DNA from 2 places in the Brevundimonas sp. GW456-12-10-14-LB3 genome. Region 2 is predicted to be linked to the other one. Evidence: riboswitches for the same ligand, from Rfam matches in the RefSeq annotation. Region 2 holds a riboswitch; the other holds the start of a gene.
What was found. A riboswitch is a leader RNA that binds a small molecule or an ion and turns the genes downstream of it on or off. The one in region 2 is predicted to bind glycine.
Positions count from the first base shown of each region.

Region 1 (12,082 bases), on a different contig from region 2:
GCCCAAGGCGGAGTTGCACCTGCACATCGAGGGCTCGCTGGAGCCGGAGCTGATGTTCGAACTGGCGCAGCGCAATGGCGTGTCCATTCCCTATGACAGCGTCGAGGCGGTGCGGGCGGCCTATGATTTCTCGAATCTGCAGGACTTCCTGGACATCTATTACGCCGGGGCGGCGGTCCTTCTGACGCGCCAGGATTTCGAAGATCTGGCCTTCGCCTATTTCCAGCGGGCGGCCGCCGATAACGTGCGCCACGCCGAGATCTTCTTCGATCCCCAGACCCATACCGACCGGGGCGTGCCCTTCGGCGTGGTGGTGGAGGGGCTGATCGCGGGAATGGACCGGGCCAAGGCGGAACTGGGCGTGAGTTCGGGTCTGATCCTCAGCTTCCTGCGGCATCTGACGGAGGACGAGGCGTTCGCGACCCTGGAGGCGGCCAAGCCCTATCTACATCATTTCATCGGGGTGGGGCTGGATTCGTCGGAGGTCGGCCATCCGCCGTCCAAGTTCCAGCGCGTCTTCGCCGCCGCCCGCGACCTGGGCCTGAAACTGTGCGCCCACGCCGGGGAGGAAGGCCCGCCGGCCTATGTGCACGAGGCGCTGGACCTGCTGCACATCGACCGAATGGACCACGGCAATCGCTCGATGGAGGACGAGGTTCTGGTGGATCGGCTGGCGCGCGAGCAGATGACCCTGACCGTCTGCCCCCTGTCGAACCTGAAACTGTGCGTGGTCGACGATCTGAAGAACCACCCCGTACCCGAGATGCTGCGCCGGGGCCTGCACGTCACACTGAACTCGGACGATCCGTCCTATTTCGGGGGGTATGTGAACGACAACTACAGCCGGCTGGCGGCGGCGGTCGGGCTGACGAAGGATCAGGTGACGCTGCTGGCGCGGAACAGTTTCGAGGGGTCGTTCCTGGGCGAGGCGGAGAAGGCGGCGTTCGTCGCGGAGGTAGAGGCGTACGCGAAGGCGGTTTGACGCCTCTTCTTTCGTCATCCTCCGGCAAGCCGCGTCTTCGCGGCGCGGACCGGGGGATCCAGCGGCCGAAGGCGAAATCCATCCGCCGCACGATGCGGGAGCACCTGGCCCGCGACAGGTTCGCGCTCTCGCGCGCCGCTGGGTCCCCCGGTCTCGCTAAGCTCGCCGGAGGATGACGAAAGAGGGGTTTAGCCGAGGAGGGTTTCGGCCCCGACCTCCGCCACCCCCATCGCCCGGAAACTGTCCCGGGCCGTCGCCTCGGTCTGCGGCGCGATGGCGCGGCTGGCGTCGGAGATGACCACGGCTTGGAAACCCTCGCGCACCGCATCCTCGGCGGTGAAGCGGACGCAGTAGTCGAAGGCCAGCCCGCACAGGAAGACGCGGGTCACGCGCAGGTCGCGCAGCAGGCCGGCCAGGCCCGTCGGGGTGCGATGGTCGTTCTCGAAGAAGCCGGAATAGGAATCCACTGCGGGGTTATAGCCCTTGCGGATCACGGCCAGGGCCTTTTGCACCGTGGGCGCCGCATCGGGGTGGAAGTCGGCGCCGGGCGAGCCCTGGATACAGTGGTCGGGCCACAGCATCTGGCGGCCGTAGGCGACCTCGATCTCGGTGAAGGGGGACGCGCCGGGGTGGTTGGAGGCGAACGAAATCTGGTCCGGGGTGTGCCAGTCCTGGGTCAGGACCACCCGGTCGAACCGTTCGGCCAGCCGGTTGATCAGCGGCATGATCCCCGCCCCGCCCTCAACCGCGAGACGGCCGCCCTCGCAGAAGTCGTTCTGAGGGTCGATGACCAGGAGGGCGTCAGTCGGACCGATCTTCATCATGCGCTCGCGTAGGCGTCGATCTCGTTGGCCGAGCCCAGGGCGACGGGGATGCGCTGGTGCAGATGCTCGGGCTGGATGTCGAGGATCGATTGAACCCCGTCCGTCGTCGCCTTGCCCCCGGCCTGTTCAACCAGGAAGGCCATGGGATTCCCCTCGTACATCAGGCGCAGCTTGCCGGGCTTGTTCGGCTCCCGCTTGTCCCAGGGGTACAGGAAGACACCGCCGCGCATCAGGATGCGGTGGACATCGGCGACCATGGCGGCGACCCAGCGCATGTTGAAATTCTTGCCCCGGGGGCCGTCCGCGCCCTTCAGCACGCCGTCGACATAACGCTGCACCGGCTCGGCCCAGTGGCGCAGGTTCGACATGTTGATGGCGAACTCCTTGGTGTCCAGGGAGATGGCGATGTCGTCGTGGGTCAGGATCCAGTCGCCGTCGTTCGACAGGGTGAAGCCCTTGACCCCTGCGCCCGTAGTCAGGACCAGCATGGTCTGGGGGCCGTACAGGGCGTAGAGGGCGGCGACCTGATTGCGGCCGGGCTGCATGAAGTCGGCCTCGGTCGGCGAAGGCGTCGCAGACTTCAGCACCGAGACGATGGTCCCCACCATGGCGTTGATGTCGATGTTGGACGAGCCGTCCAGCGGATCGAACAGGACCAGATATTGGCCGGTGGAATTGGCCGCCGGCTGAACCTCGTCCATCTCCTCCGAGGCGACGCCGGCGACGGCGGGACAGGCCAGGAGGGCGTCGGTCAGCATGTCGTTGGTCATGACGTCGAGCTTCTTCTGCTCCTCGTCCTGAACATTGATCTGGCCCGAGGCGCCCAAGGCCCCGGCCAGGGCGCCGCCGGCGACCAGAGTGCTGATGTCGGCGCAGGTGGCGGCGGCGACCGTCAGGACCGTCTTCAGCCCTTCCGGAACCTCCAGGGCGGCGATGTGGGCGTCGAGGCGGGTGCGGTCGGCGGTCATGGGATCGGTCCGGAGCGGCGGAGAGGGACGCTCCGTTCTTGGCGGGCGGACGCAGGGAGAGCAAGGGCGAGCCGACGCCGGACGTCAGGAAGTGCGACAAGGCGGCGTCAAAACACGCCTGCGCTTGACTTGCGGCCGGAGTCGGTGGCTTAGGTCGATTGCTCTCGCGGGAGAGATCGGCGCGCCTCGGCGGGTCGACGCCGAAGGCGCAACCGCCCCGGAAACGCTCAGGCAAACGGACCGCGAAGCATACGGACGCTGGAAAGCCGCTCTTCACGGGCGCGCCGACGGAGCAAGGCGACATGATTTGGTCGCCGGAATCTCTCAGGCTTCAGGACAGCGGGGGCGCGAGGACGGCGGAGCTCCGCCACAACACGCGACCGTGAAAGCCTGAACCATGACCGATCAGACCCTGAAGACCACGCCCCTGAACGCCGCGCACCGCGCCCTGGGGGCCCGGATGGTGGGCTTCGGCGGCTATGACATGCCGGTCCAGTATGAGGGCGTCCTGGCCGAGCACCGCTGGACCCGCGAACACGCCGGCCTGTTCGACGTGTCCCACATGGGCCAGTGCAAGATCACCGGCGCCGACGCCACCGCCCAGTTCGAACGGTTCGTGCCCGGCGACTATGAAATCCTGAAGGCCGGCAAGCAGAAATATTCCCTGCTGCTGAACAAGGACGGAGGGATCATCGACGACCTGATGGCCGGCCGCCCGGATCACGACGGCCTGTTCGTCGTCGTCAACGCCGGCAACAAGGACGAGGATTTCGCCTTCTGGTCCGCGAACCTGGAAGGCGACGCCAAGCTGACGGTTCTGGACGACCGCGCCCTGATCGCCATCCAGGGGCCGGAAGCCGCCGAGGTCATGAAGGCGCATGAGCCGGTGCTGGCGGAAATGGGCTTTATGGAATGCGCGCGTCTGATGCTGTTCGGCGTCGACTGCTATGTCTCGCGTTCGGGCTACACGGGCGAAGACGGCTATGAGATTTCGGTCCCGGCGGACCAGGCCGAGCGCATCTGGAACACGATCCTGGAAGACGCCCGCGTCAAGCCGATCGGCCTGGGCGCCCGGGACAGCCTGCGCCTGGAGGCGGGCCTGCCGCTGCACGGCCACGACATCGACCCGACCACCAGCCCGGTCGAAGGCGCCCTGACCTTCGCCCTGTCGAAGTCGAGGAAGGAACGGGCCGATTTCGCCGGCGCCGACCGCATCCTGAAAGAACTGTCCGCCGGTCCTTCGCGCGTCCGCGTCGGCCTGATCGTCAAGGAAGGCGCCCCGGCCCGCGAAGGCGCCGAGATCGCCGACGCCGATGGGAACATCATCGGCAAGGTCACCTCGGGCGGCCCCTCCCCCACCCTGGGCAAGAACATCGCCATGGGCTTCGTGCCGCCGGCCCATGCCGCCCTGGGCACGGAGTTGAAGGTCATCGTACGCGGCAAGCCCGCCGCCGCCGAGGTCGTCGCCATGCCCTTCGTGGCGCAACGCTATTACCGGAAGCCGAAGGCGTAACATTCACCCCGTCACCCTCGGGCTTGACCCGAGGGCCGGATTATCCGCCGCATTGCGTCGGGATCAACACAGAGAACGATCCGCCTCCGATCCTCGGGTCAAGCCCGAGGATGACGGGGTGGGAGATGGAGAAGAGAAATGAAATTCACCAAGGATCACGAGTGGGTCAGCCTGGACGGCGACATCGCCACCGTGGGCATCTCGAAACACGCCGCCGACGCCCTCGGCGACGTGGTGTTCGTGGAAGTGCCGGAAGTCGGCAAGACTGTCGCCAAGGGCGCCAGCTTCGCCGTGGTCGAGAGCGTCAAGGCGGCGTCCGACGTCTACGCCCCCGTCTCGGGCGAAGTGGTCGAGGCCAATGACGCCCTGTCGACCGCTCCGGAAACCGTCAACTCGGCCCCGGAAGCGGACGGCTGGTTCGCCAAGATCAAGGTGTCGGACGCCTCGGAACTGGACGCCCTGATGGACCAGGCCGCCTACGACGCCTTCCTCGCCACCCTCTAATCTCAAACTCCGTCACCCTCGGGCTTGACCCGAGGGCCGGAGGATCAACCACTCGTGCGAAGCCTAGACGCACGAGCCGCACAACATCCGATCCTCGGGTCAGGCCCGAGGATGACGGGTGAAGGAAACCGGCAATGCGTTACCTCCCCCTGACGCCCGACGACCGCACGGCGATGCTCGCCGCCATCGGCGCCAAATCGATCGACGACCTGTTCGTGGACGTGCCCGAAGCGGCGCGGCTGGACGGGCCTGTGAACCTGCCGCGGGTGGCGGGCGAGTTGGAGGTCGAGCGCGCCCTGTCCGCCATGGCCGCCAAGAACGCCACAGCCGGCGCCGTCCCCTTCTTCTGCGGCGCAGGGGCCTACAAGCACCATGTCCCGGCGACGGTGGATCATATCATCCAGCGGTCGGAGTTCCTGACCAGCTACACCCCCTACCAGCCGGAAATCGCCCAGGGGACTCTGCAGTATCTGTACGAGTTCCAGACCCAGGTCGCGAACCTGACCGGCATGCCGGTGGCCAACGCCTCGCTTTATGACGGTTCGACCGCCATGGCCGAGGGCGTGCTGATGGCGACCCGCGTGACCCGCCGCAACAAGGCGGTGATCTCGGGCGGGGTGCACCCCCACTACGTCAAGGCGACCGAGACCGTGGTCCACGCCGTCGGCGTCGAGACGCAAGTCCTGGCTCCCGCCGTCGACGCCGAGGCCGCCGTGATCGACCAGATCGGTCCCGACACCGCCTGCGTCGTGGTTCAGACCCCGAACGTCTTCGGCGCCGCAACGGATGTCACGAAGATCGCCGAGGCCGCCCATGCAGCCGGCGCCCTGCTGATCGTCGTGGTGACGGAAGCCGTGTCTATGGGCCTGCTGAAGTCGCCCGGCGAGATGGGCGCGGACATCGTCGCCGCCGAGGGCCAGTCGATCGGCAACGCACTGAACTTCGGCGGTCCCTATGTCGGCCTGTTCGCCACGCGCGAGAAGCTGATCCGCCAGATGCCCGGCCGCCTGACCGGCGAGACGGTGGACGCCGACGGCGAGCGCGGTTTCGTCCTGACCCTGTCGACGCGGGAGCAGCATATCCGCCGCGACAAGGCGACGTCGAACATCTGTACGAATTCCGGCCTCTGCACCCTGGCCTTCACCATCCACATGAGCCTGCTGGGCGAGACGGGCCTGCGCAAACTGGCCCTGCTGAACCACGAGAAGGCCCTCGCCACGCGCGACGCCCTGGCCGCCGTTCCGGGCGTCGAAATCCTGACCGACCGCTTCTTCAACGAGTTCGCGGTGCGCCTGCCCAAGAACGCGGCCGAGGTCGTGGATCAGTTGGCCGCCCATCACGTCCTGGCCGGCGTGCCCTACAGCCGCCTGGCCCCCGACGCCGGCATGGACGACGTCCTGCTGGTCGCTGCGACCGAAACCACCCTTGACGCCGACATCAAGCTCCTGGCGACCGCCCTCGCCAAGGTGCTGGCGGCCTGAGCGGAGACAAGACCATGAGCACCATGAACACCGTCGGCCGCCCGACCGCCCCGAACCAGGTACAGACCAAGCCCGCCACCCTGACCGGCGGGCGCGGCCTGTTGCAGAACGAGCCGCTGATCTTCGAAGGCGAAGGCTGGGGCAAGACCGGGGTCGACCTGCCCGAACCGAAGACCGATGCGTCGGACCTGGGCGACCTGGTCCGCAAGGATCCGATCGGCCTGCCCGGCCTGTCGGAGCCCGAGGCCATGCGCCACTATGTGCGCCTGTCGCAGAAGAACCACGCCATCGACCTGGCCATCTATCCGCTGGGCTCGTGCACGATGAAGCACAACCCGCGCCTGAACGAGAAGATGGCGCGTCTGGCCGGTTTTTCGGACATCCACCCCCTGCAGCCGATGTCGACGGTTCAGGGCGCGCTGGAGCTGATGGATACGCTGGCCCATTGGCTGAAGACCCTGACCGGCATGCCCGCCGTCGCGCTATCTCCGAAAGCGGGAGCGCACGGCGAACTGTGCGGCCTGATGGCCATCCGCGCCGCGCACGAGGCCTCGGGCCAGCATGAGAAGCGCCGCAAGGTGCTGGTGCCCACCAGCGCCCACGGCACCAATCCGGCGACGGCCGCCTTCGTCGGCTATACCGTCGTCGAGGTGGCCCAGACCGAGGACGGCCGCGTGGACGTCGCCGACCTGGCCGCCAAGCTGGGCGACGACGTCGCCGCCATCATGGTGACCAACCCCAACACCTGCGGCCTGTTCGAGCGCGACATTCTGGAAATCAGCCGCCTGACCCACGAGGCGGGCGCCTATTTCTACTGCGACGGCGCCAACTTCAACGCCATCGTCGGCCGGGTTCGTCCGGGCGATCTGGGCGTGGACGCCATGCACATCAACCTGCACAAGACCTTCTCGACGCCGCACGGCGGCGGCGGGCCGGGCGCGGGGCCGGTGGTGCTGTCCGACGCCCTGGCGCCCTTCGCCCCGGCGCCCTGGGTGGTGCATGACGATAACGGCTATCGCCTGATCGAGCGTGAGGAAGACGAGGCCGAACAGGCCTTCGGTCGCCTGTGCGCCTTCCAGGGGCAGATGGGCATGTATGTGCGCGCCCTATCCTACATGATGAGCCACGGCGCCGACGGCCTGCGTCAGGTGGCAGAGGATGCGGTGCTGAACGCCAACTACATCAAGGCCCGCCTGTCGGACCTGATGAGCGCGGCCTTCCCCGACGGCCCCTGCATGCACGAGGCCCTGTTCGACGACGAATGGCTGAAGGGCACGGACATCACCACGCTCGACTTCGCCAAGGCGATGATCGACGAGGGCTTCCACCCGATGACCATGTATTTCCCGCTGGTCGTTCACGGGGCCATGCTGATCGAGCCGACCGAGACCGAGTCCAAGGCCGAGCTGGATCGCTTCATCGAGGCCATGCGCCTGCTGGCCCAGGCGGCCAAGGCCGGCGACGTCGACCGCTTCAAGGGCGCCCCCTTCCACGCCCCCCTGCGTCGTCTGGACGAAACCCGCGCCGCCCGCTCGCCGGTGCTGCGCTGGACGGCCCCGGAAGGCTCGAACCAGGCGGCCTAAGCCGCTCTCGGCGTCCGCCGTCCTGGATCAGGGCGGCGGACGCTGGCCCGCCATGCGTCTCAGGACGGCGAAGGCTTCGCGGCCGAACCGTTCAGGCCCTTCGTCCGGATGGGCCAGCCAGGCCTCGCCGGCCAGTTTCATGATGCTGACGCCGATCGCCGCCGCGACGCGACAGGCGACGTCGTCCGGGGCCAATCCCTTCCGCTCGGCCAGGGTCTGGGCCAGCAGCCGCTCCACCCCTTCATACTTTGCGTGATCACCGGCCTGAAGGGCGGGCGTCTGATGGATCAGCCGCGTCAGGTCCAGCATGTCCGGCGTCTGGAAGCGCGCGGCGACATCGGCCAGCCCCCCCTCCACCATATCGAGCAGCGGTTCGTCGCACGGCCGGGCCGCCACCGCCTGGGCGATCATCTCAGGGATCTGGGCCTTGAGGGAAAAGACGATCTCTTCCTTGGAGCCGAAATAGTTCAGCAGGGTGCGGCGCGATACGCCCGCCGCCGCCGCCACCTCGTCCAGGGTGGCGCCGTCAAATCCCTTTTCGATGAACAGCCGCAGGCCTTCGGCCTGAATGCGGGCGTGGGTTTCCAGCCGCTTCCGCGCACGCAGACCCTGCTCGCCAGGAAAAACTTTTTCTTGCACTTCTTGCATATTTGCACCGGATGCAGATATGCAAGCCGGAGCCCTTCGGAAATTCAGTTCACCCCAGGATAGCCGCAATGACCCAATGGACGACAGCCGATATTCCCGACCAGAGCGGCAAGCTGGTCATCATCACCGGGGCGACCGGCGGCATCGGCTTGGAGGCGGCGCTCGTTCTGGCTGGAAAGGGCGCCGAGATCGTTCTGGCCGCGCGCAATCCGGACAAGGGCGATCAGGCGGAACGGCTGATCCGCAGTCGCCACCCTGAGGCCCTCGTGCGGTTCGAACGGCTGGACCTGGCGGACCTCAGCTCTGTCGCCGCCTTCGCCGAGGCCCTCCTGGCGGCGGGTCGGCCGGTCGACATTCTGATCAACAATGCGGGCGTCATGGCCGTGCCCCGTCGCCGAACGACCATCGATGGTTTCGAGATGCAGTTCGGAACCAACTATCTATCCCACTTCGCCCTGACCGGCCGGCTCCTGCCACTGCTGACGGCGGCTCAGGCGCGAGTGGTGCAGTTGTCCAGCGTCGCCCATCGCGGCGGTCGGATTCAGCTCAGCGATCTGAACTATCGCTCCGGTTACCGGCCCTGGCCCATCTATCAGCAGTCCAAACTGGCGATGTTGATGTTCGCCCTGGAGCTTCAGCGCCGCAGCGATCGCGAAGATTGGGGCCTGACCAGCGTGGCCGCCCATCCCGGTTTCGCCCGGACGGATCTGATCGCCAACGGCCACGCCGGCAGCCCGCCCGGACTTTTCGCCTTGGTCAGCCGCCTTCTGGCGCGCGTGGCCAGCCATTCGGCGGCCGACGGCGCCTTGCCGATCCTGATGGCGGCGACCCTGCCCCAGACCGAACCCGGCGCCTATTACGGCCCTCAGGGCTGGCAGGAGATGCGGGGTGCGCCCGGCCGCGCCCTCATCAAGCCCCAGGCGCTGGATGTCGAAACCGCCCGCGCCCTGTGGTCCGAGTCCGAACGCATGACCGGCGTCCACTACGGCTGACCAAGGCCTAGCCGCGTCCTGTGGGACACAGACTGCGACAATCCGGCTTCATGACCAAAGCTTCATAGGAAAGCCACGGATCGGCCATCGAACCGGATCTTAAGGGGTTATGTGACAACCTCGCCACGGTCGCTCTTTCCCTTCCCGGCTTGGGATCGGGTGGGCGTGGCGACCGTTGTCACACCTCAGTCAGTCCTCCTCCCTCCCGGCGCCCTCGTGATCTCCGCACCCGCTCTCGTCCTGTCCTCCGCCTCGCCTCGCAGCCGCAAGCTGCGGGTGCTGAAGCGTTGGGCCCTGATGGCGGGCGGGCTGTTCGTGGTCCTGCTTGGCATTCTGATCGCCCCCCTGCCCGGCCCCGGCGGCGTCCCGGTGATCGCGGTCGGCCTGATGCTGATCCTGAAGAGCTCCTTCTGGGCCAAGCGACAGTTCATCCGCGCCCAGTACGCCCGGCCGAAATGGGTCTATCCCTTCCGGCGGCTGATGCGGAAAAAGCCGGAGTTCGCGCCGGTTTTCTGGCAACAGGCCTTGCGCGCCGAAAAGGTGATCCTGACCCGGCGGCGGCGCGGCCTGATCCGTCTGCGCAAGGGCCTTCGCCGCTACATCCGCAAACTGTTCCGCTGACCGTGCGCGCATCAGCGATCATTTCGCGCCTGCGTTGCTGCGTTCGCTAACCACGGCAACGTGAACGCCGACCGTCCGAGTCAGGCGTATTCTGTCCCAGCGTTATCAGAGAACCAGAAAAGCGTTGGGAGGCGCTAAGGTCATGATGTCACGCTTACAAAAAGGTCTGATCGCCGGTTTCGCCGCCACGTTCGCCGTGTCCCTGCTGGAAATACCCAATCTGTTCCTGAACTGGTTCGACCCGTTCCAGAGCGTCATCGCCGCCCTGATCGGCATGCCCGACGCCCTGGCCGTGGGCTGGATTCTTCATGCGGTGACCGGGGTGCTGATCCTGGGTCCCCTGTTCGCCTACCTCTGCCCGCGACTGCCCACCGACACGCCCGAGACCAAGGGCATCGTCTTTGCGGTCGGCGCCTGGGTGGTGATGATGGCCGGCGTCTTCATGGTCGGCGACTACCGCACCTTCAACGCCGGCTCGGGCTTCGGCACCATCGCCTGGCTTCTGGTCACCCATGCCGTGTTCGGGATCGTCCTGGGCAATGTCTATGCCCGGCTGGTCGCGCGCGACAAGCGCCAGACGCCCCATGTGATCGGCGGCGCCACGGCCCACTGATCTCGGCGGGCCGGACGGCCTGGTCTCCAGGCCGTCCCTGCGTCCGGCTTCCTACACAGACGAACCGGACGGTGGGCCGACGGCTTCCCCTGCGATGAACCGCAAGGAAGATCCGACGCGCCGAGGGCGCATCCGCTGGGAGCCTCTGCTGGTCGGCGGCGTGGTCCTGGCCCTGATCGCCTATTACCTCGTCGCTGAGGTGATCTGGCGAAATCCTCAGGCCGCCAGCGACAGCGAGACGGCCGTGGTCCAACCGGCCGTCGTGCCGCCGCCCGGCGGCGCCGTCCCGCCCAGCGCGCCCGCCGTGGCGCCCGGCGACAATCCGGCCCTGCGCGGCCAGTCGGCCGTGCGCGGCGACGGCACGCCCCTGAACGGCTCCACCACCTCGACGCCGCCCCCGCAGCCGATGCAGACCGATGACTGAACCCGACCGCGATCCGGACGGCTTCAGCCGCCGCAGTGAAAGCGGCCCGCCCTTCCGCATCATGGGCGGGGTCATCGTCTTCATCCTGGTGATGATCGCTGTGGTTCTGACGGTCAGCGGCGTCATCGGGCGCTGAGGGGCCGCCCCAAAACGACTTCGGCCGAAACCGCCAGAGCGATTTCGGCCGAAGGACGGGCGTTGAGACCCGGTCAGACTTGAGGTCGTCAGTTCAGGCGGTCGCCGATCTGGGCGATGGCGGCGTCCAGCAGCGGATCCTTGGCGCCGCCGGCGAGGCGGGCGGCCAGGATCTGTTCCGCGGCCTTGGCGGCCAGGTCGGCGGCGGCGGCCTTGACCTCGGCGGACGCCTGGGCCTCGGCCTGGGCGATGCGGGCCTCGGCCATCTTCTGGCGACGCTCCAGCGTCTCTTCCAGCTTGGCCTTGGATTCGACTTCCAGACGACGGGCGTCGGCTTCCGCCTGGGCCATCATATCAGCGGCCTGGGCCTCTGCCTCGGCCTTCTCCTTGCGGATTTGGGCCAGCAGGGCTTCGGCCTCGGCGCGCAGACGGGCGGCCTCGTCCAGGTCGGCCTGGATCTTGGCGCCCTTGGCGTCCAGCTGGGCGGCGACCATCTTGGGCACGCCGACGGCGATCAGAATACCGAAGAAGATCAGCAGGCCGACGCCGACCCAGATCTCGGGATTCGACAGGTCCCAGATGCCCGGTTCAAAGATCAGGTTCATCAGGCGGCTCCCTTGGCGAGGTCGAGTTCGGCCTTGGTCGCGGCCTGGCCGGTCAGGCGCTCCACCATGGCGCCGGCGGCGTCGGAGGCGATGGTCGAGACATTGCCCATGGCGGCGTCGCGGGTCTTGGCGATGGCGGCCTCGGCTTCGGCGATGCGGGCATTGACCACGGCTTCTTCAGCAGCCTGG
Region 1 covers NZ_JBWKZJ010000041.1:140-12,221, forward strand. Annotated here, with positions in the region: gene AC07XS_RS13685 (adenosine deaminase) at 1-982, shown strand, start outside; gene pncA (bifunctional nicotinamidase/pyrazinamidase) at 1,171-1,806, opposite strand; gene AC07XS_RS13695 (class 1 fructose-bisphosphatase) at 1,803-2,774, opposite strand; glycine riboswitch at 2,932-3,027, shown strand; glycine riboswitch at 3,031-3,116, shown strand; gene gcvT (glycine cleavage system aminomethyltransferase GcvT) at 3,172-4,287, shown strand; gene gcvH (glycine cleavage system protein GcvH) at 4,426-4,791, shown strand; gene gcvPA (aminomethyl-transferring glycine dehydrogenase subunit GcvPA) at 4,926-6,272, shown strand; gene gcvPB (aminomethyl-transferring glycine dehydrogenase subunit GcvPB) at 6,287-7,855, shown strand; gene AC07XS_RS13720 (TetR family transcriptional regulator) at 7,883-8,494, opposite strand; gene AC07XS_RS13725 (SDR family oxidoreductase) at 8,572-9,495, shown strand; gene AC07XS_RS13730 (hypothetical protein) at 9,712-10,116, shown strand; gene AC07XS_RS13735 (DUF6789 family protein) at 10,259-10,729, shown strand; gene AC07XS_RS13740 (hypothetical protein) at 10,824-11,153, shown strand; gene AC07XS_RS13745 (hypothetical protein) at 11,146-11,289, shown strand; gene AC07XS_RS13750 (F0F1 ATP synthase subunit B) at 11,378-11,893, opposite strand; gene AC07XS_RS13755 (F0F1 ATP synthase subunit B family protein) at 11,893-12,082, opposite strand, start outside.
Region 1: linked by a shared signal. The riboswitch ahead of gcvT (glycine cleavage system aminomethyltransferase GcvT) and the one ahead of AC07XS_RS00430 (TonB-dependent receptor domain-containing protein) in region 2 are both predicted to bind glycine.

Region 2 (12,082 bases):
TTGCCGGGGAATTCGGCGGGGTCGGGCCGGTAGAGGAAGCCGGACACCGTCTCGCCGTCGAAGCTCCTCACCTCGACCAGTTGCGGCTCGACGTTGACAGCAGGGTCCAGACCGCCCGTCTCGCTATGGGTCCATTGGGTGACGGCCAGGGTGGTCGGATCGACGGAGAAGGCGTCGCCGGAGACGCGCGCGGACGACAGGCTGAGACCGATCGCGCCCCATGGGGCGATGTCGATGGCCGGGCCGATGCTGTAGGGGATGACGCCTTCCGGCAGACCTGTGACGACCCGGACGGCGCCGGTCGCGACATCCATAACCTTCAGCCGCGATATCCCAGCCTCGTTGACCGCATAGGCGATGAAGTCGCCGTCCGGAGCGACGGCGTAGTCGCTGACATCCCAGCGGGCTTCTGTGCTGACCGGCACAAAGCCGTTCCGCACGATCCGCCCCAGACGCAGGAAGTCGGAATCCTTGTTCGAGGTCGCCCAGACGGCGCCGTCGGGCCCGTACTGAGGATCGACATAGGAGACCTGCGCGACGGGGTCGGTCAGCGGCGTCATCCGGCCCGAGGCGAGGTCCAGCTCATAGACAACGGCCCTGTTGATCGACATCCGGTTCAGGACCAGGGCCTTGGTCCCGTCCCTGGAGAAGTCGGCGATGTTCCAGCCGCCGCCGGACACCTGGGCCACCAGACGGTCGGTCGAGGGGTCGGCGGGATCGACCACATAAAGGTCCATGTCCGCGCCGTTGCGACGCGATGAGGCGTAGCCGACCCGCTTGCCGTCCCGACTCCAGGCGCCGAACCAATTGCGGCTCTTGCCGTCCGTAATCAGGCTCAACCGACCTGCGGCCAGGGTGTAGAGTTGATAGAATTCGTCGCCCCCGTTGTCCTTCTGGACAAGAAGGGTCTGACCGTTGGGCGACAGGGCGCCGGCCAGGATCGGCTCGGCCTCGAAACTGATCTGGGTTCGGGCGCCGTCAGGAGCAGCCACGACGTGAAGCTGATCCGTGGCGCCGAACCGCGTCTTGATCAGCATTGACTGATCGGCGGCGTTCCAGCCCAGGAAGGTCGCACGGCGCGTCTGAAGATAGGGCTGGGTCGCCGCGACCAGATCGTCGGGCACGGCGGGAAGGCCGTCGGCGACGATGGCGGCGGGCTTGGGCGCCTCGGCAAGGGCCGCAGGAGCGACGCTCAGGGCGAGCAGGAGAGCCATCGGCAGACGGGAAATCATGGCACAGACCGTGTGAAAAATGGGGGAGCAGAAGGGGAGATCGCCGGCCCAATGGAGGAGCGGGGCCGGCGATCCGGAGCGCAGAACCAGAACTAGAAGCGGTACCGCGCGCCAACCGTGACGTACCGACCGATGACGTCGTAATACGGCGAATAGAGCGACCCGACCGGCGGGTCCTTGTCGAACAGGTTGGTCGCATTGGCGTACAGCTCGACCCCGTTTGCGCCGTAGTGCGCCAGGTCGGCCGTCAGCCCTAGATCGACATAGGTGAAGGCGTCGATGTGGTTGTTCGAGATGGCGACGGTGCTGTTGTAGTCGCCCGCCGAGATGTAGCGCGCGCGCAGGTTCGCACCGAACACCTCGCCCTTCCAGCCGAGGCTGGCGTTGACCCGCAGCTTGGGTACGCCCAGGCCGAAAGAATAGCCCTGGGATTCGACATATTCGATCTTGGTCACGCCGTCGTCCGTGGTCAGGCTGTTCACCCAGGTGCCGACCAAGCGCATCATCACCCGGCCCGTCGCGCCCGGAACCCAGAGGTCGGCGTCGGAGGCGTAGGAGGCCTCGGCGTCGATCCCGTCCGTGTGGTACTCGGCCAGGTTCACATAGGTGGACATGGTGCGGACCAGATTGCCCGCCGAGTCGCGCTCGACCTTGGAGCAGAGGTCGAGGTTGCCGTTGTAGCAGCGGTTGACCAGATCCTGCGGCGCAATCGTCGTGATCACGTCGTCGATCTTGATGTCGTAATAATCCAGCGACAGGTTCAGGCCTGGGATCGAAGGCGGCGAATAGGTGACGCCCAGGGTCAGTGTATCGGCGGTCTCCGGGCGGAGGTTGGGATTACCGCCGCCGTTGTTCAGCGTATAAACTAAAGCCCCGTTCTTGGCCGGGTCATTGATGTTGTTCCAGCCGGTGGTGGTGGTGGTGAACAGCTCCGAAAGATTGGCCGAACGGATATCGCGCGACTGAGTCACACGGCCGCGGAAGCCGGGGAAGAACTCGTTGGTGGCGCCAACCTTCCAAGACCAGATCGAGCCCGTGGTGTCGTAGTCCGAGATGCGAGCTGCAGCATTGAACTGCAGGTCGTTCAGGATCGGCAGATCCTTGACGATCGGGACCAGGACTTCGGCGAAGGCCTCCTTCACGCTGAACTCGCCGGACATGGCCGAGAAGCTGAACGTCTTGAAGGCCTTGGCCGCGTCCAGCTCGCCAATACGCTGATCGGTCTGCTCCTTGCGGGCTTCCAGGCCGACGGCGATCGACACGTCGCCGGCCGGCAGGCTGAAGGGCTCGCCACGCAGGCTGACGCCGGCGACGTCCAGCTTGGTGGTGGCCCGCTGCTGAGGCGTGCCGGTGACATAATCGATGGCTTCCTGAGACGGCGCGCCCAGGCCAAAGAGATTGATCGGCACGCAGCCCGAGTTGGGATTGGTCAGGGTCACGCGGCAGACGGCTCGACCGCTCACGGGATCGATTACGGAATCGACCGCATTGGCGAATTCGGTCTTCAGCAGAAAACCGGGCGTATCGATATTATTCTCGAACTCGCCGTGGCTGTAGTAGGCGCCCCAGCGCCAGCTGTCGCCGAACTCGCCGTCCACGGCCAGAGTGGCCTGGGTGGTGACGCGCTCGAAATCGATCGTGGAATAGGACAGATCAGAGTTGAAACGTCCGAAGGTGAAGGACGTCTGGCCAGCGGCCGCCATCTGCTGCTTGATCGTGGACGACAAGAAGGCGTTGTCGATGCTGATCGTCAGATCGCCGCGATCGTGATCGCCGAACCAGACATAGTCGTTCCACATCCGCGAGTGACGGACGTCAGCCGTGACCCGCAGCTTGTCATTGATCTCATAGACGGCGCTGGCCAGCCCGGTGTAGCGGCGCTGCGGCGTGACCAACGGGCTGAGATCGTCATTGGACGGACCTTCGCCGCCGATCGAGTTGGTTCCGCTGACGGTGCCGTAATCGAAAGGCCGAAGCGTGCCGTCCGGGTTAAACACCTTACCGCGGTTCACGCCCGACAGGATCAGACCGCCGTAAGCGGCGTTGGCGAAGCCGACGTCCGGCTGCAGGGCGCCGTTGACGGTGGCCCATCGGCCGATATTCGGGCGCGACGCTTTGGGGATGACGCCTTCGTTGTCCAGGTATTCGCCGCCGATGACGAAGTGGCCGCGCCCGTCGGCGAAGTCCGCGCCCCAGGCGCCTTCGAACCGTTCCTGCTCAGCGTCGTCGTAGGAGGACACGCCGTATTCGGCGCCCAGCTTGCCGCCGCTGAAATAGCGATCAATGCCGATGTTCACTACGCCGGCGACGGCGCCTGAGCCCCAGGCGGCCGATGCGCCGCCCGTAACCACGTCGACGCTCTTGACCAGCACCGACGGCACGGCGTTCAGATCGTTCTCGCTGGACACGCGACGCCCATCGATCAGGACTAGGGTCCGGTTGATGCCCAAGCCGCGCAGATCGACCGGCGCATTGCCCGCACCGGTGTTGGTGCCGGTCGTCTGGGCCGATGTGGTGGCGCGGAATTGAGGCATGTCGTTGAGGGCGGCGGCGATATTCGGCCGCGCGCCAACCGACAGATCCTCGGCGGAAAGATGGATGGTCGGCGTCGGCGCCTCGAAGCCGGCGCGGTCGATCCGCGAGGCGGTGACGACAATGTCATCGACCGAGGCCGCATCCTCTGGAGCGCCCGCCTCCTGGGCATGGACAGAGGTGGCGCAGGCCATCAGCGCGATGGCGCTGCAATAATAGGTCAGGTTGCGATTAAGACGAGACAAAGCGAGATTCCTCATGGCGATGACGCCCCTCCCCAGGGTTGCCCAATGCGACCGGCGCTCTGCGGCGCCCGTTCGCCCCCGCTGTCATTGGGCCTGAGAGCTTCAGGCCGTTCGCCGACCCTTTCTCCTTCGGCGAGGCCGCATCCCCCGGATTCGACCTTCTCTCCAGCGTTCCTTCAGCAAGACGGTCCGTTTGCCTGAGCGTTTCCGGGGCGGTTGCGCCTTCGGCGTCGGCGGGAACCGATCTCTCCCGCCTTGCTGAAGCGAGTAAGATCGACCAACGAATGCCTGTCAAATCGGCACGCCTCGCAAGGATAATGCTTCTATTTTCACATTCATGCAGTTACATGCCGCTTTTGAAGCGCGTCAGTCGTTTGTCGCCGAGCGACTATCGGTCACCGCAGGATCGGTGAAAGCGAGGTGACAGAAACACCGCCTTCAGAAGAAAGAGACTTATCCACAGGAAAGCCTTAGGGGGCCCTAGGGTCGTCCGGCGCCCGTTCCGCCGCCTGCATGGCGGCCCGCCAACGCTGCAGAAGCCCCTCGCGACGCGCCTGATCGAGATTGGCGAGCAAGGCCGGTCCCACACGGACCGGCCGAGCGCCGGGGATAGAGGCGCGACGCTCGGTAAGAATGTCGCCGCGAGCTGGGCGGACCCCCAGGCCGGCGATGATCCTTTGCCCTTCACGCGATAAAAGAAAATCCAGAAAAAGCCGGGCGGCGTTGGGGTGGGCCGCGTTGCGGGGTATGAAGGCCACGCGCGAGACGGACAGATGATAGTCCTCTGGCGTAACCAGGCCGATATCGGGCGCCCGGGCGACCCACGACGCCCCGTAAGACTGGTTCATATTGTAGGCGAAGGCCATGCGGCCCTCAGCCAGTTGGCCCATCATCCTTTGGCCGGACGTATCGGCACGCGGATGAGTAGACCCCAGGGCAGTCATCAGGGCCCAAGCGTCGGGATAGATCTGGATGTCGGCCGACAGTTGCAGAAGCGCCACCCCGCTGCGTTCGGCGTCATACAGGGTGACCCGGCGGAAAAACCGGTCCGCGTCGGTAGACAGCCGTTCGAGCAGTTGGGCGTGGCTGCGCGGCACGATCTCCGACGGCAACCGCCTGCGATTATAGGCGAAGACGACGGGCTCGGCCGTCACACCGAACGCCTGGTCTCGCCAGACCGAGCCGTCCGGCATGGCCGCCCGATGCGGCGATCGATAAACTTGGGCGTAGCCGTCATTGATCAGCTTGACCTGCACGTCCATCGCCGTGCTCCAGACCAGATCCGGCCCCTCCAGTCCGGAGGCGGCGCGGGACTGGACTCGGTTCGCGATCAGGGTCGAGTTGATGTCCTCGAGCCGCACCGCGATCTCGGGCCAGCGCCGTTGAAACGCCGCCAGCACAGGCCCCATCAGGCTGGTGTTCGTGAGGATGTGCAGCCCGCCCTCGCGCCTGGCAAGCCATCGGACGCGGGGCGCCGTCGCGACCCCGTCCGGCTCGCCCGCGCAGGCCGAAACCCCCGCCCCCGCGAGCCCGAGAAGCAGATGTCGGCGATCCGTCTTCACCGGGGCGGGTTTCCCGCTATTGTACCGTTCATGATCCGCTCCTTCGCATCGCCATGAGAATACTGGTCGTCGAGGATGACAAGGCGCTTCGGCATTCGCTCGAGGCCAGCCTTCTGGCGGTCGGTTTCGAACTCCGCTCCACCGACAGCGGGGACCAAGCCCTTCATCTGGAAGCGACGGAGCGGTTCGACGCCGCCGTGTTGGACATCGGCCTTCCCGACATCGACGGTTTCGAGGTCCTGAAGGCCTTCAGACGGCGGGGATCGCAGACGCCCGTCCTGATGCTGACCGCGCGCGACGCCCTGGGCGACCGGGTGGCGGGACTGGATTTCGGCGCTGATGACTATCTCGTCAAACCCTTCGCCCCTTCGGAACTGATCGCCCGATTGAGAGCGATCGTGCGTCGACGCCAGGGTCGGGCGGCGGGCGCCGCGATCGTCGGCTCACTGGTCTGCGACTGGGACGCCGGCCGGGCCCAGGTCAATGACCGGGAACTGTCGCTCCGTCCGCGCGAATGGGCGGCCCTGCGCGTTCTGGCCTCGCGCGCTGGCCAGGTGGTGGATCGGGAGTTGTTGGCGGCCGAAGTCTTTCCGCAGGATGAGGCTCCCTCGCTCAACGCCCTGGAGATCCATGTCGGTCGGCTGAGGCGCCAGTTGCAGCCTGACGGCCCCGCCGTGACCAATATCCGCGGTCGCGGCTATCGTCTCGATCCATGAGCGAGGCGCCCGGCTCGCGCCGCCCCCACAGTCTGGTGACACGTCTGCTGATCGCCCAGGTCGCGCCCCTGGCCCTGTTCGCCGTCGTGGTGCTGGCGGTCGGGGCTTGGACGGCCCACCGCGTGGTGGCGGAGACGGCCGACCGCCTCCTGGCGGGGGCGCTGCAGACCATCCGGGAAACGGTCTCGGTCGCCGACGGCAAGGTGACTGTCGATGTCGCGCCCTGGACTCTGGGCCTGCTCGACGGTCCCGAGCGGGACGCCGTCTTCTACAGTGTTCGCGAGGGCGGCCGACTGATCACAGGCTATGAGGAGTTGCCGCGCCTGCCCGACGCCTCGTCGGATGCTCCGATCTTCGCCGACCTGTCCGTCCGCGGCGTGCCGGTTCGCATGGCCCAGCAAACCCTGACGATCCCAGGAAGACCCGCCCCCGTCACCGTGTCGGTGGCTCAGAGCCTGGACTCGCGACGCGCCAGCCTGTTGGATCTATATCGCAGCCTGCTGCTGCCACCCACCCTGCTCGTCCTGTTGGCCGCGCTTCTGATCTGGCCGGCCTTGAAGTGGGGCCTCAACTCGCTCAAGCGGCTGATCGACGACCTGACGCGCCGCCCCGGTCCCCGTGCCGACTTCGCGCCCGCCGACATCGACCTGGCGCCCCGCGAATTCCAGCCGGTGCTGACCGCCTTCAACCATCTCCTGGCGCGGCTTGAGGCCTCGACGTCGGGGGTTCAGCGCTTCGCAGCCGACGCCTCGCACCAGTTGCGCACCCCGCTTTCGGTCGTGGCGGCCAATCTCGATCTGCTGGCGGGCGCGCCCAGGACCTGGACCGCGCGGGAGAGGCGTCTGATCGACGACTCCCGCGACGCGGTCGCCGGCATGACCCGGCTCGTCGGCCAGTTGCTTTCCACGGCCCGGGCTGACGGCGCCCGGATCAAGTCGTCTGCCGACCTGGGCCGGGCGGCGCGGCGCGCCTTTCAAATGGCTAAGGCGCGCCGGTCCGCCCCGAACGGCGCTCTACGCCTTCGTCTTCCGGCAGAGGCCGTGGTCGTTCTGGGCGCCGAGGACCTAATCGCTGAACAGATCCTCAATCTTATCGACAACGCCTTCCACCACGGCGCGCCGCCCGTCATCGTGCATGTGCGAACAACGGGCGCGGTCTGCGTCTGGGATCACGGCCCCGGCGTCGATGAGGCCGCCCTTCCCCGCCTTACAGACCGATTCTTCCGCGCCGCGCCCTCCCAGGCGTCCGGTTCCGGCCTCGGCCTCGCCATCGTTCGCACCTTGGCGGAGGCCCAAGGCGGGCAGTTCGGTTTATCCAACCGCAGCGGCGGGCGAAGCGGCCTCGTCGGGCGACTGACTTTCCAACCCAGTGCGGAAGAATGAGTCGTCGAAACGACAAGCCGTTCTGAAGGTGGACGCGCGCCACCGGATCGGGAGCGCCGTTCGCACCGACGGCGGCTGAAGGCGGCTTCGATCGATGTGCGGTTTAAGGCGGCTGCGCCGAAGACCCTCTCGCCAAGCCCCACCAGAGGGCTTTCGGTTTTGTCGGACAGCGCCCGTCGGCCGCCACAGCCCTGCGCGGCTTCGGTCGCTGGACCTTTGCTTTGTCTAGGTCCAGACAAAGCCTGACCAAGAAGACGCGGGAGGCGCCTGAGATGGGTGGCACGAAGGCCTCGGACGAATAGGCCGCAACGACGAACCCGTTGTTGCGGCGATCTGCTGACCTCCACCCGGCTGATCGCCGTCAAATCCAGCATTTGACGCGAAGCGATCCCTCATGTCCGACAACCGGCCCATTTGGGCCCACGCCCTTCCGACCGCCATCCTGCTGATGGCGCCCTTTGACCTGCTCGCCTCGCTGGCGATGGACATCTATCTGCCCGTGACGCCGGCCATGCCGGCCGCTTTGCAGGCCGATCCACCCGTCATCCAGCTCACGCTCAGCGTCTACCTCCTCGGCCTCGGCCTCGGGCAAGTCATCTTCGGCCCGCTCTCAGACCGGTTCGGTCGGCGGCCTGTGCTTCTGTCCGGCGCGCTCACGTTCGCGGTGACTTCGGGCCTGTTGGCGATGGCGGCGTCAGGCTGGGCGTTCGTCGTCCTTCGGCTTGCTCAGGCGATGGGCGCCGCGGCGATGCTGGTGGCGACCTTCGCGACGGTCCGTGACGTGTACGGCGACAAGCCGGAGAGTGTCCGGATCTATGGCCTGTTCAGCGCGATGTTGGCCTTTGTGCCCGCGTTCGGACCCGTGCTCGGGGCGCTCGTTTCAGCGCAGTTGAGCTGGCGGGCGATCTTCTGGTTCTTGGCCGCGTTGACGCTTCCGCCCCTGATGCACGCGCTTTGGCGGTGGACGGAAACGCGCCCTTTGGGCGAAGCCTCTCGCCCACGCCCGGGCCCCATTCTCCGCAGTTGGGCCTTCCAAATCTACACCTTGGCGTTTGGAGCCGCGATGGGGTCCTTCTTCGTCTACGTCTCGACGGCGCCACGCATTCTTGTCGAAAGGGTGGGACTGTCGGAGCTTGAGTTCAGCCTCGCCTTCGCCAGCACGGCTTTCGTCATGATCGTCGCATCCCATGCCGCTCGCCCTTGCTTGGACCGATGGGGGGTGGCGGGCGCCGTTCAGCGGGGCATGGGCCTGCTGCTCGCGAGCGCCCTGTGTTTCGGCGCGAGCGCCGCCTTCGGCGAGCCCTCCATAGGGAGCGTCATCCTCCCGTCTTGGATCATGGCGGTGGGGATCGTCCTGACCGTGTCCGTCTCGGCGAATGGCGCCCTCGAAGCCTTCGGCGATCAGGCGGGCCTGGCCGTCGCGCTCTACTTTGCGGGCCAGAGCCTGATCGTAAGCCTCGTTGGGACCCTGGCCGTGATCCTATTCAACGGCAGCACAGTTTGGCCTCTGGCCGCCTACACGCTGACACTGCCAACCCTCGTGCTACTGGGTCTCAACGCATCACGGAAATCCTGAAACCCAAGAGATCATCACGGATCGAACAGGCGGCTGCAGCTCAACGTCGCCAACTCAGGGCGTCGCCTGCGCTTCCGTCTCGATCTCGTTTCTGAGCCAACGCAGACCGTGATCATGGTCCCGCCGGTCATGCCAGACCTGGACAAGCGAAATACCGGCCAGGTCGATCGGCGGGGCCCCGAGGGTCAGACCGTCTTCCCGGCGCGCCTCAAGGCTTCGGCGCGCCGCCGTCACGATAAGGTCCGTCCCTCTGACAATCCGAGGGGCGACGGACCAGTGCGGCAGGGTGAAGATCACCCGACGAGCGTGGCCCAAGGCTTTCAAGGCGGCGTCCACCTCGCCCCTGTCGTCCGGCGACGCCGCCACCGCCACATGAGGTCGGGACAGATAGTCCTCCAAGGTCGCCGGCAGGCCCGCCGCCTCGTCGGCAAGACAGGCGAATTGATCAATGAAGAGATCCGAACTGCGCAAGCCCTCGTCCCGCACGCCCGGATAGACGCCGATCGCCAGATCGATCTCGCCGGACCGAACCGCCCCGAGGGCGGCCTCGCGGCCCAGGGACACGAGCCGCAAGGCCGCACCCGGCGCCGTTTGAACAAGGCGCCTGACCAGCCCCGGCAATAGAACCTCGGCGGCGTAGTCGGACATCGAGACCCGGAACGCCCGCCTAAGGGTCTGCGGGCTGAAGACCTCGTCCCGCAAAAGCCCTCCGAGCACGGCGAGGGCCTCGCCAAGGGGCGCGGCCAACGCCCGTGCGCGCGCGGTCGGCTCCAGCCTCCCCGCTCTGCGAACCAGGATCGGATCATCAAGCAGAGCCCGAAGACGCGCCAGAGTCTGGCTGACGGCGGGCTGGGTCTTGTTCAGCCTCAGCGCTGCACGGGTCACATGGCGCTCAGAAAGCAAAGCGTCCAGCACCACGAGCAGGTTGAGATCAATGCCGGCGAGCTCATTAGTCATTCGCATGATCGTTATACCAAACACCCATTTCCACACGGAATGTGAATAAACGAAGGTCGGCGCGATCACCAAGGGAGCGCCCGATGTCCGATACACCAACCTTTGACCGTGGCCTGAGCCACATCGCCCTGGTCGTCCGTGAGATGGACCGCAGTCGTGAGTTCTATGAAACCTTCGCCGGCTTGCGGCTGGTGCATGAACGCCGTGCGGAGGGCCGTATCAGCCGCGTCGCCTGGCTGGCCCATCCCCACACCGCCTTCACGGTCGTGCTGGTCGAATCAAACCAGCTCGACGACACGCCGCTCGGTCCCTTTGGGCACATTGGACTGGCGTGCCGGGATCAGGGCGAAGTGGACCGTCTCGCGGACCTCGCCAGGCGCAGGGGCGTCCTGCGGTCTCCGCCCGTTCAAAGCCCGCCTCCGGTCGGCTACTGGACCTACATCAGCGACCCAGACGGAAATACGCTTGAGCTGTCCTTCGGACAGCAGATCCGTTTCACGGGCCGTCAGGGGTCCGACGGGGCTTAAGCCGAGCGACAGATAGGCGACTTAAGGGCCCGGGCTGCAGCGATCGGCTGCGCGCCGCAAAGAGCGACCATCGCGTGGGAGGTATATAAGCGCCCACAGAGCGCTGATGGGTGAAGCGAAGAACGGTTGTCGCGGAACCACAGGTGACTGGCTGCACATCAACCACCCTCATTCATGCCGACCGCCCGCGAGGCGGGGCTTCATCCTATCGTGCAGGAGCCGGCGCCCCTTCGCGGCCGCGCGTCATGAGGCGCGAGAATGACATGCGGGCCAGGCCGTGTCGCCGCGCCCGCAGAGATTGAGCCAAGAGCTTAGGGCTACAACCAAAAGGATTTGACGGTTCTCGCAAAAGGCGTGATCAATACAACGCACGGGGTCGGCGGGATCACATTCTCTTGGAGGAGACACGATGTTCGCGAAATCACGCAAGGCGCGCCTGCTGGCCGCCGCCCTCAGCGTCACGGCTGTCCTACTGCCCAGCGTCGCCGCAGCCTGGAAGCCGACGTCCCACGTCTATTTCGCCGAAATCGCGGTGAAGGACGCGCTCGACGACGGCTATGTCGAAATCCCCGTCCTGGGAACCGGCGAGGTTCGACGATACAAGGTCGATGACGACACCTTGGTCGCCTTGAGAGCGGGCCGTGCGCAGTATCGCGCGGGCGTGCTGGGCCCCGACGCCTATCCGGACATCCTCACGGGCCAACAGGTCATCCATCCGGACGGGGAGGAAAGCGGCGTCTCGCACGGCTCGGACGCTTGGCTTGAGCACGTCTGGAACAGCTTCGGCGACGATCCGCTGCAACGCGCCTTCCGCCTGGGCTTTCTGACCCATGCGGCGGGCGACACCTATGGCCACACCTTCATCAATCAGTTTTCCGGCGCCCCCTTCACCTTGAACCCGCCGGACAATGCGATCCGCCACATCGTCCTGGAAGGCTATATCGACAAGCGCCTGCCGGGTTCAGCCTTGACCGGCGACTTCTTCACTGCCAGCGTGGCGGGGGTCGACGGACGCATCTATCAGGCGATGGTCGACGCGCGTCCCGGCTCCGCCCTGGACCGGTTGCTGCCCAGCGCCAGCAGCAGCACCAACTATTCGGTGCCGCGCCTGTTCTCGACCCTGCGCGCATCGCTCGACGCCGACATTCGGGCCTATTACGACCACAAGGCCGACCTTCAGCGCCGCATCGACAACTGCCGCTGGAACGACTTCAGCTGTTCGGCGGTCCTGCTGTCGGCAGAGTTGGCCGGCTATGTGGCGCTCAATGCGGCGCCGGTCACCTACAAGGAATACTGGCGCGACGACATCGACGAAGGCCTGCGGCTCTGGCCCCAGGTCAGTCATCAGGTGGC
Region 2 covers NZ_JBWKZJ010000001.1:83,969-96,050, forward strand. Annotated here, with positions in the region: gene AC07XS_RS00425 (prolyl oligopeptidase family serine peptidase) at 1-1,214, opposite strand, end outside; gene AC07XS_RS00430 (TonB-dependent receptor domain-containing protein) at 1,325-4,009, opposite strand; glycine riboswitch at 4,185-4,272, opposite strand; gene AC07XS_RS00435 (ABC transporter substrate-binding protein) at 4,480-5,571, opposite strand; gene AC07XS_RS00440 (response regulator transcription factor) at 5,625-6,287, shown strand; gene AC07XS_RS00445 (sensor histidine kinase N-terminal domain-containing protein) at 6,284-7,669, shown strand; gene cml (CmlA/FloR family chloramphenicol efflux MFS transporter) at 8,064-9,245, shown strand; gene AC07XS_RS00455 (LysR family transcriptional regulator) at 9,300-10,202, opposite strand; gene AC07XS_RS00460 (VOC family protein) at 10,286-10,729, shown strand; gene AC07XS_RS00465 (hypothetical protein) at 11,139-12,082, shown strand, end outside.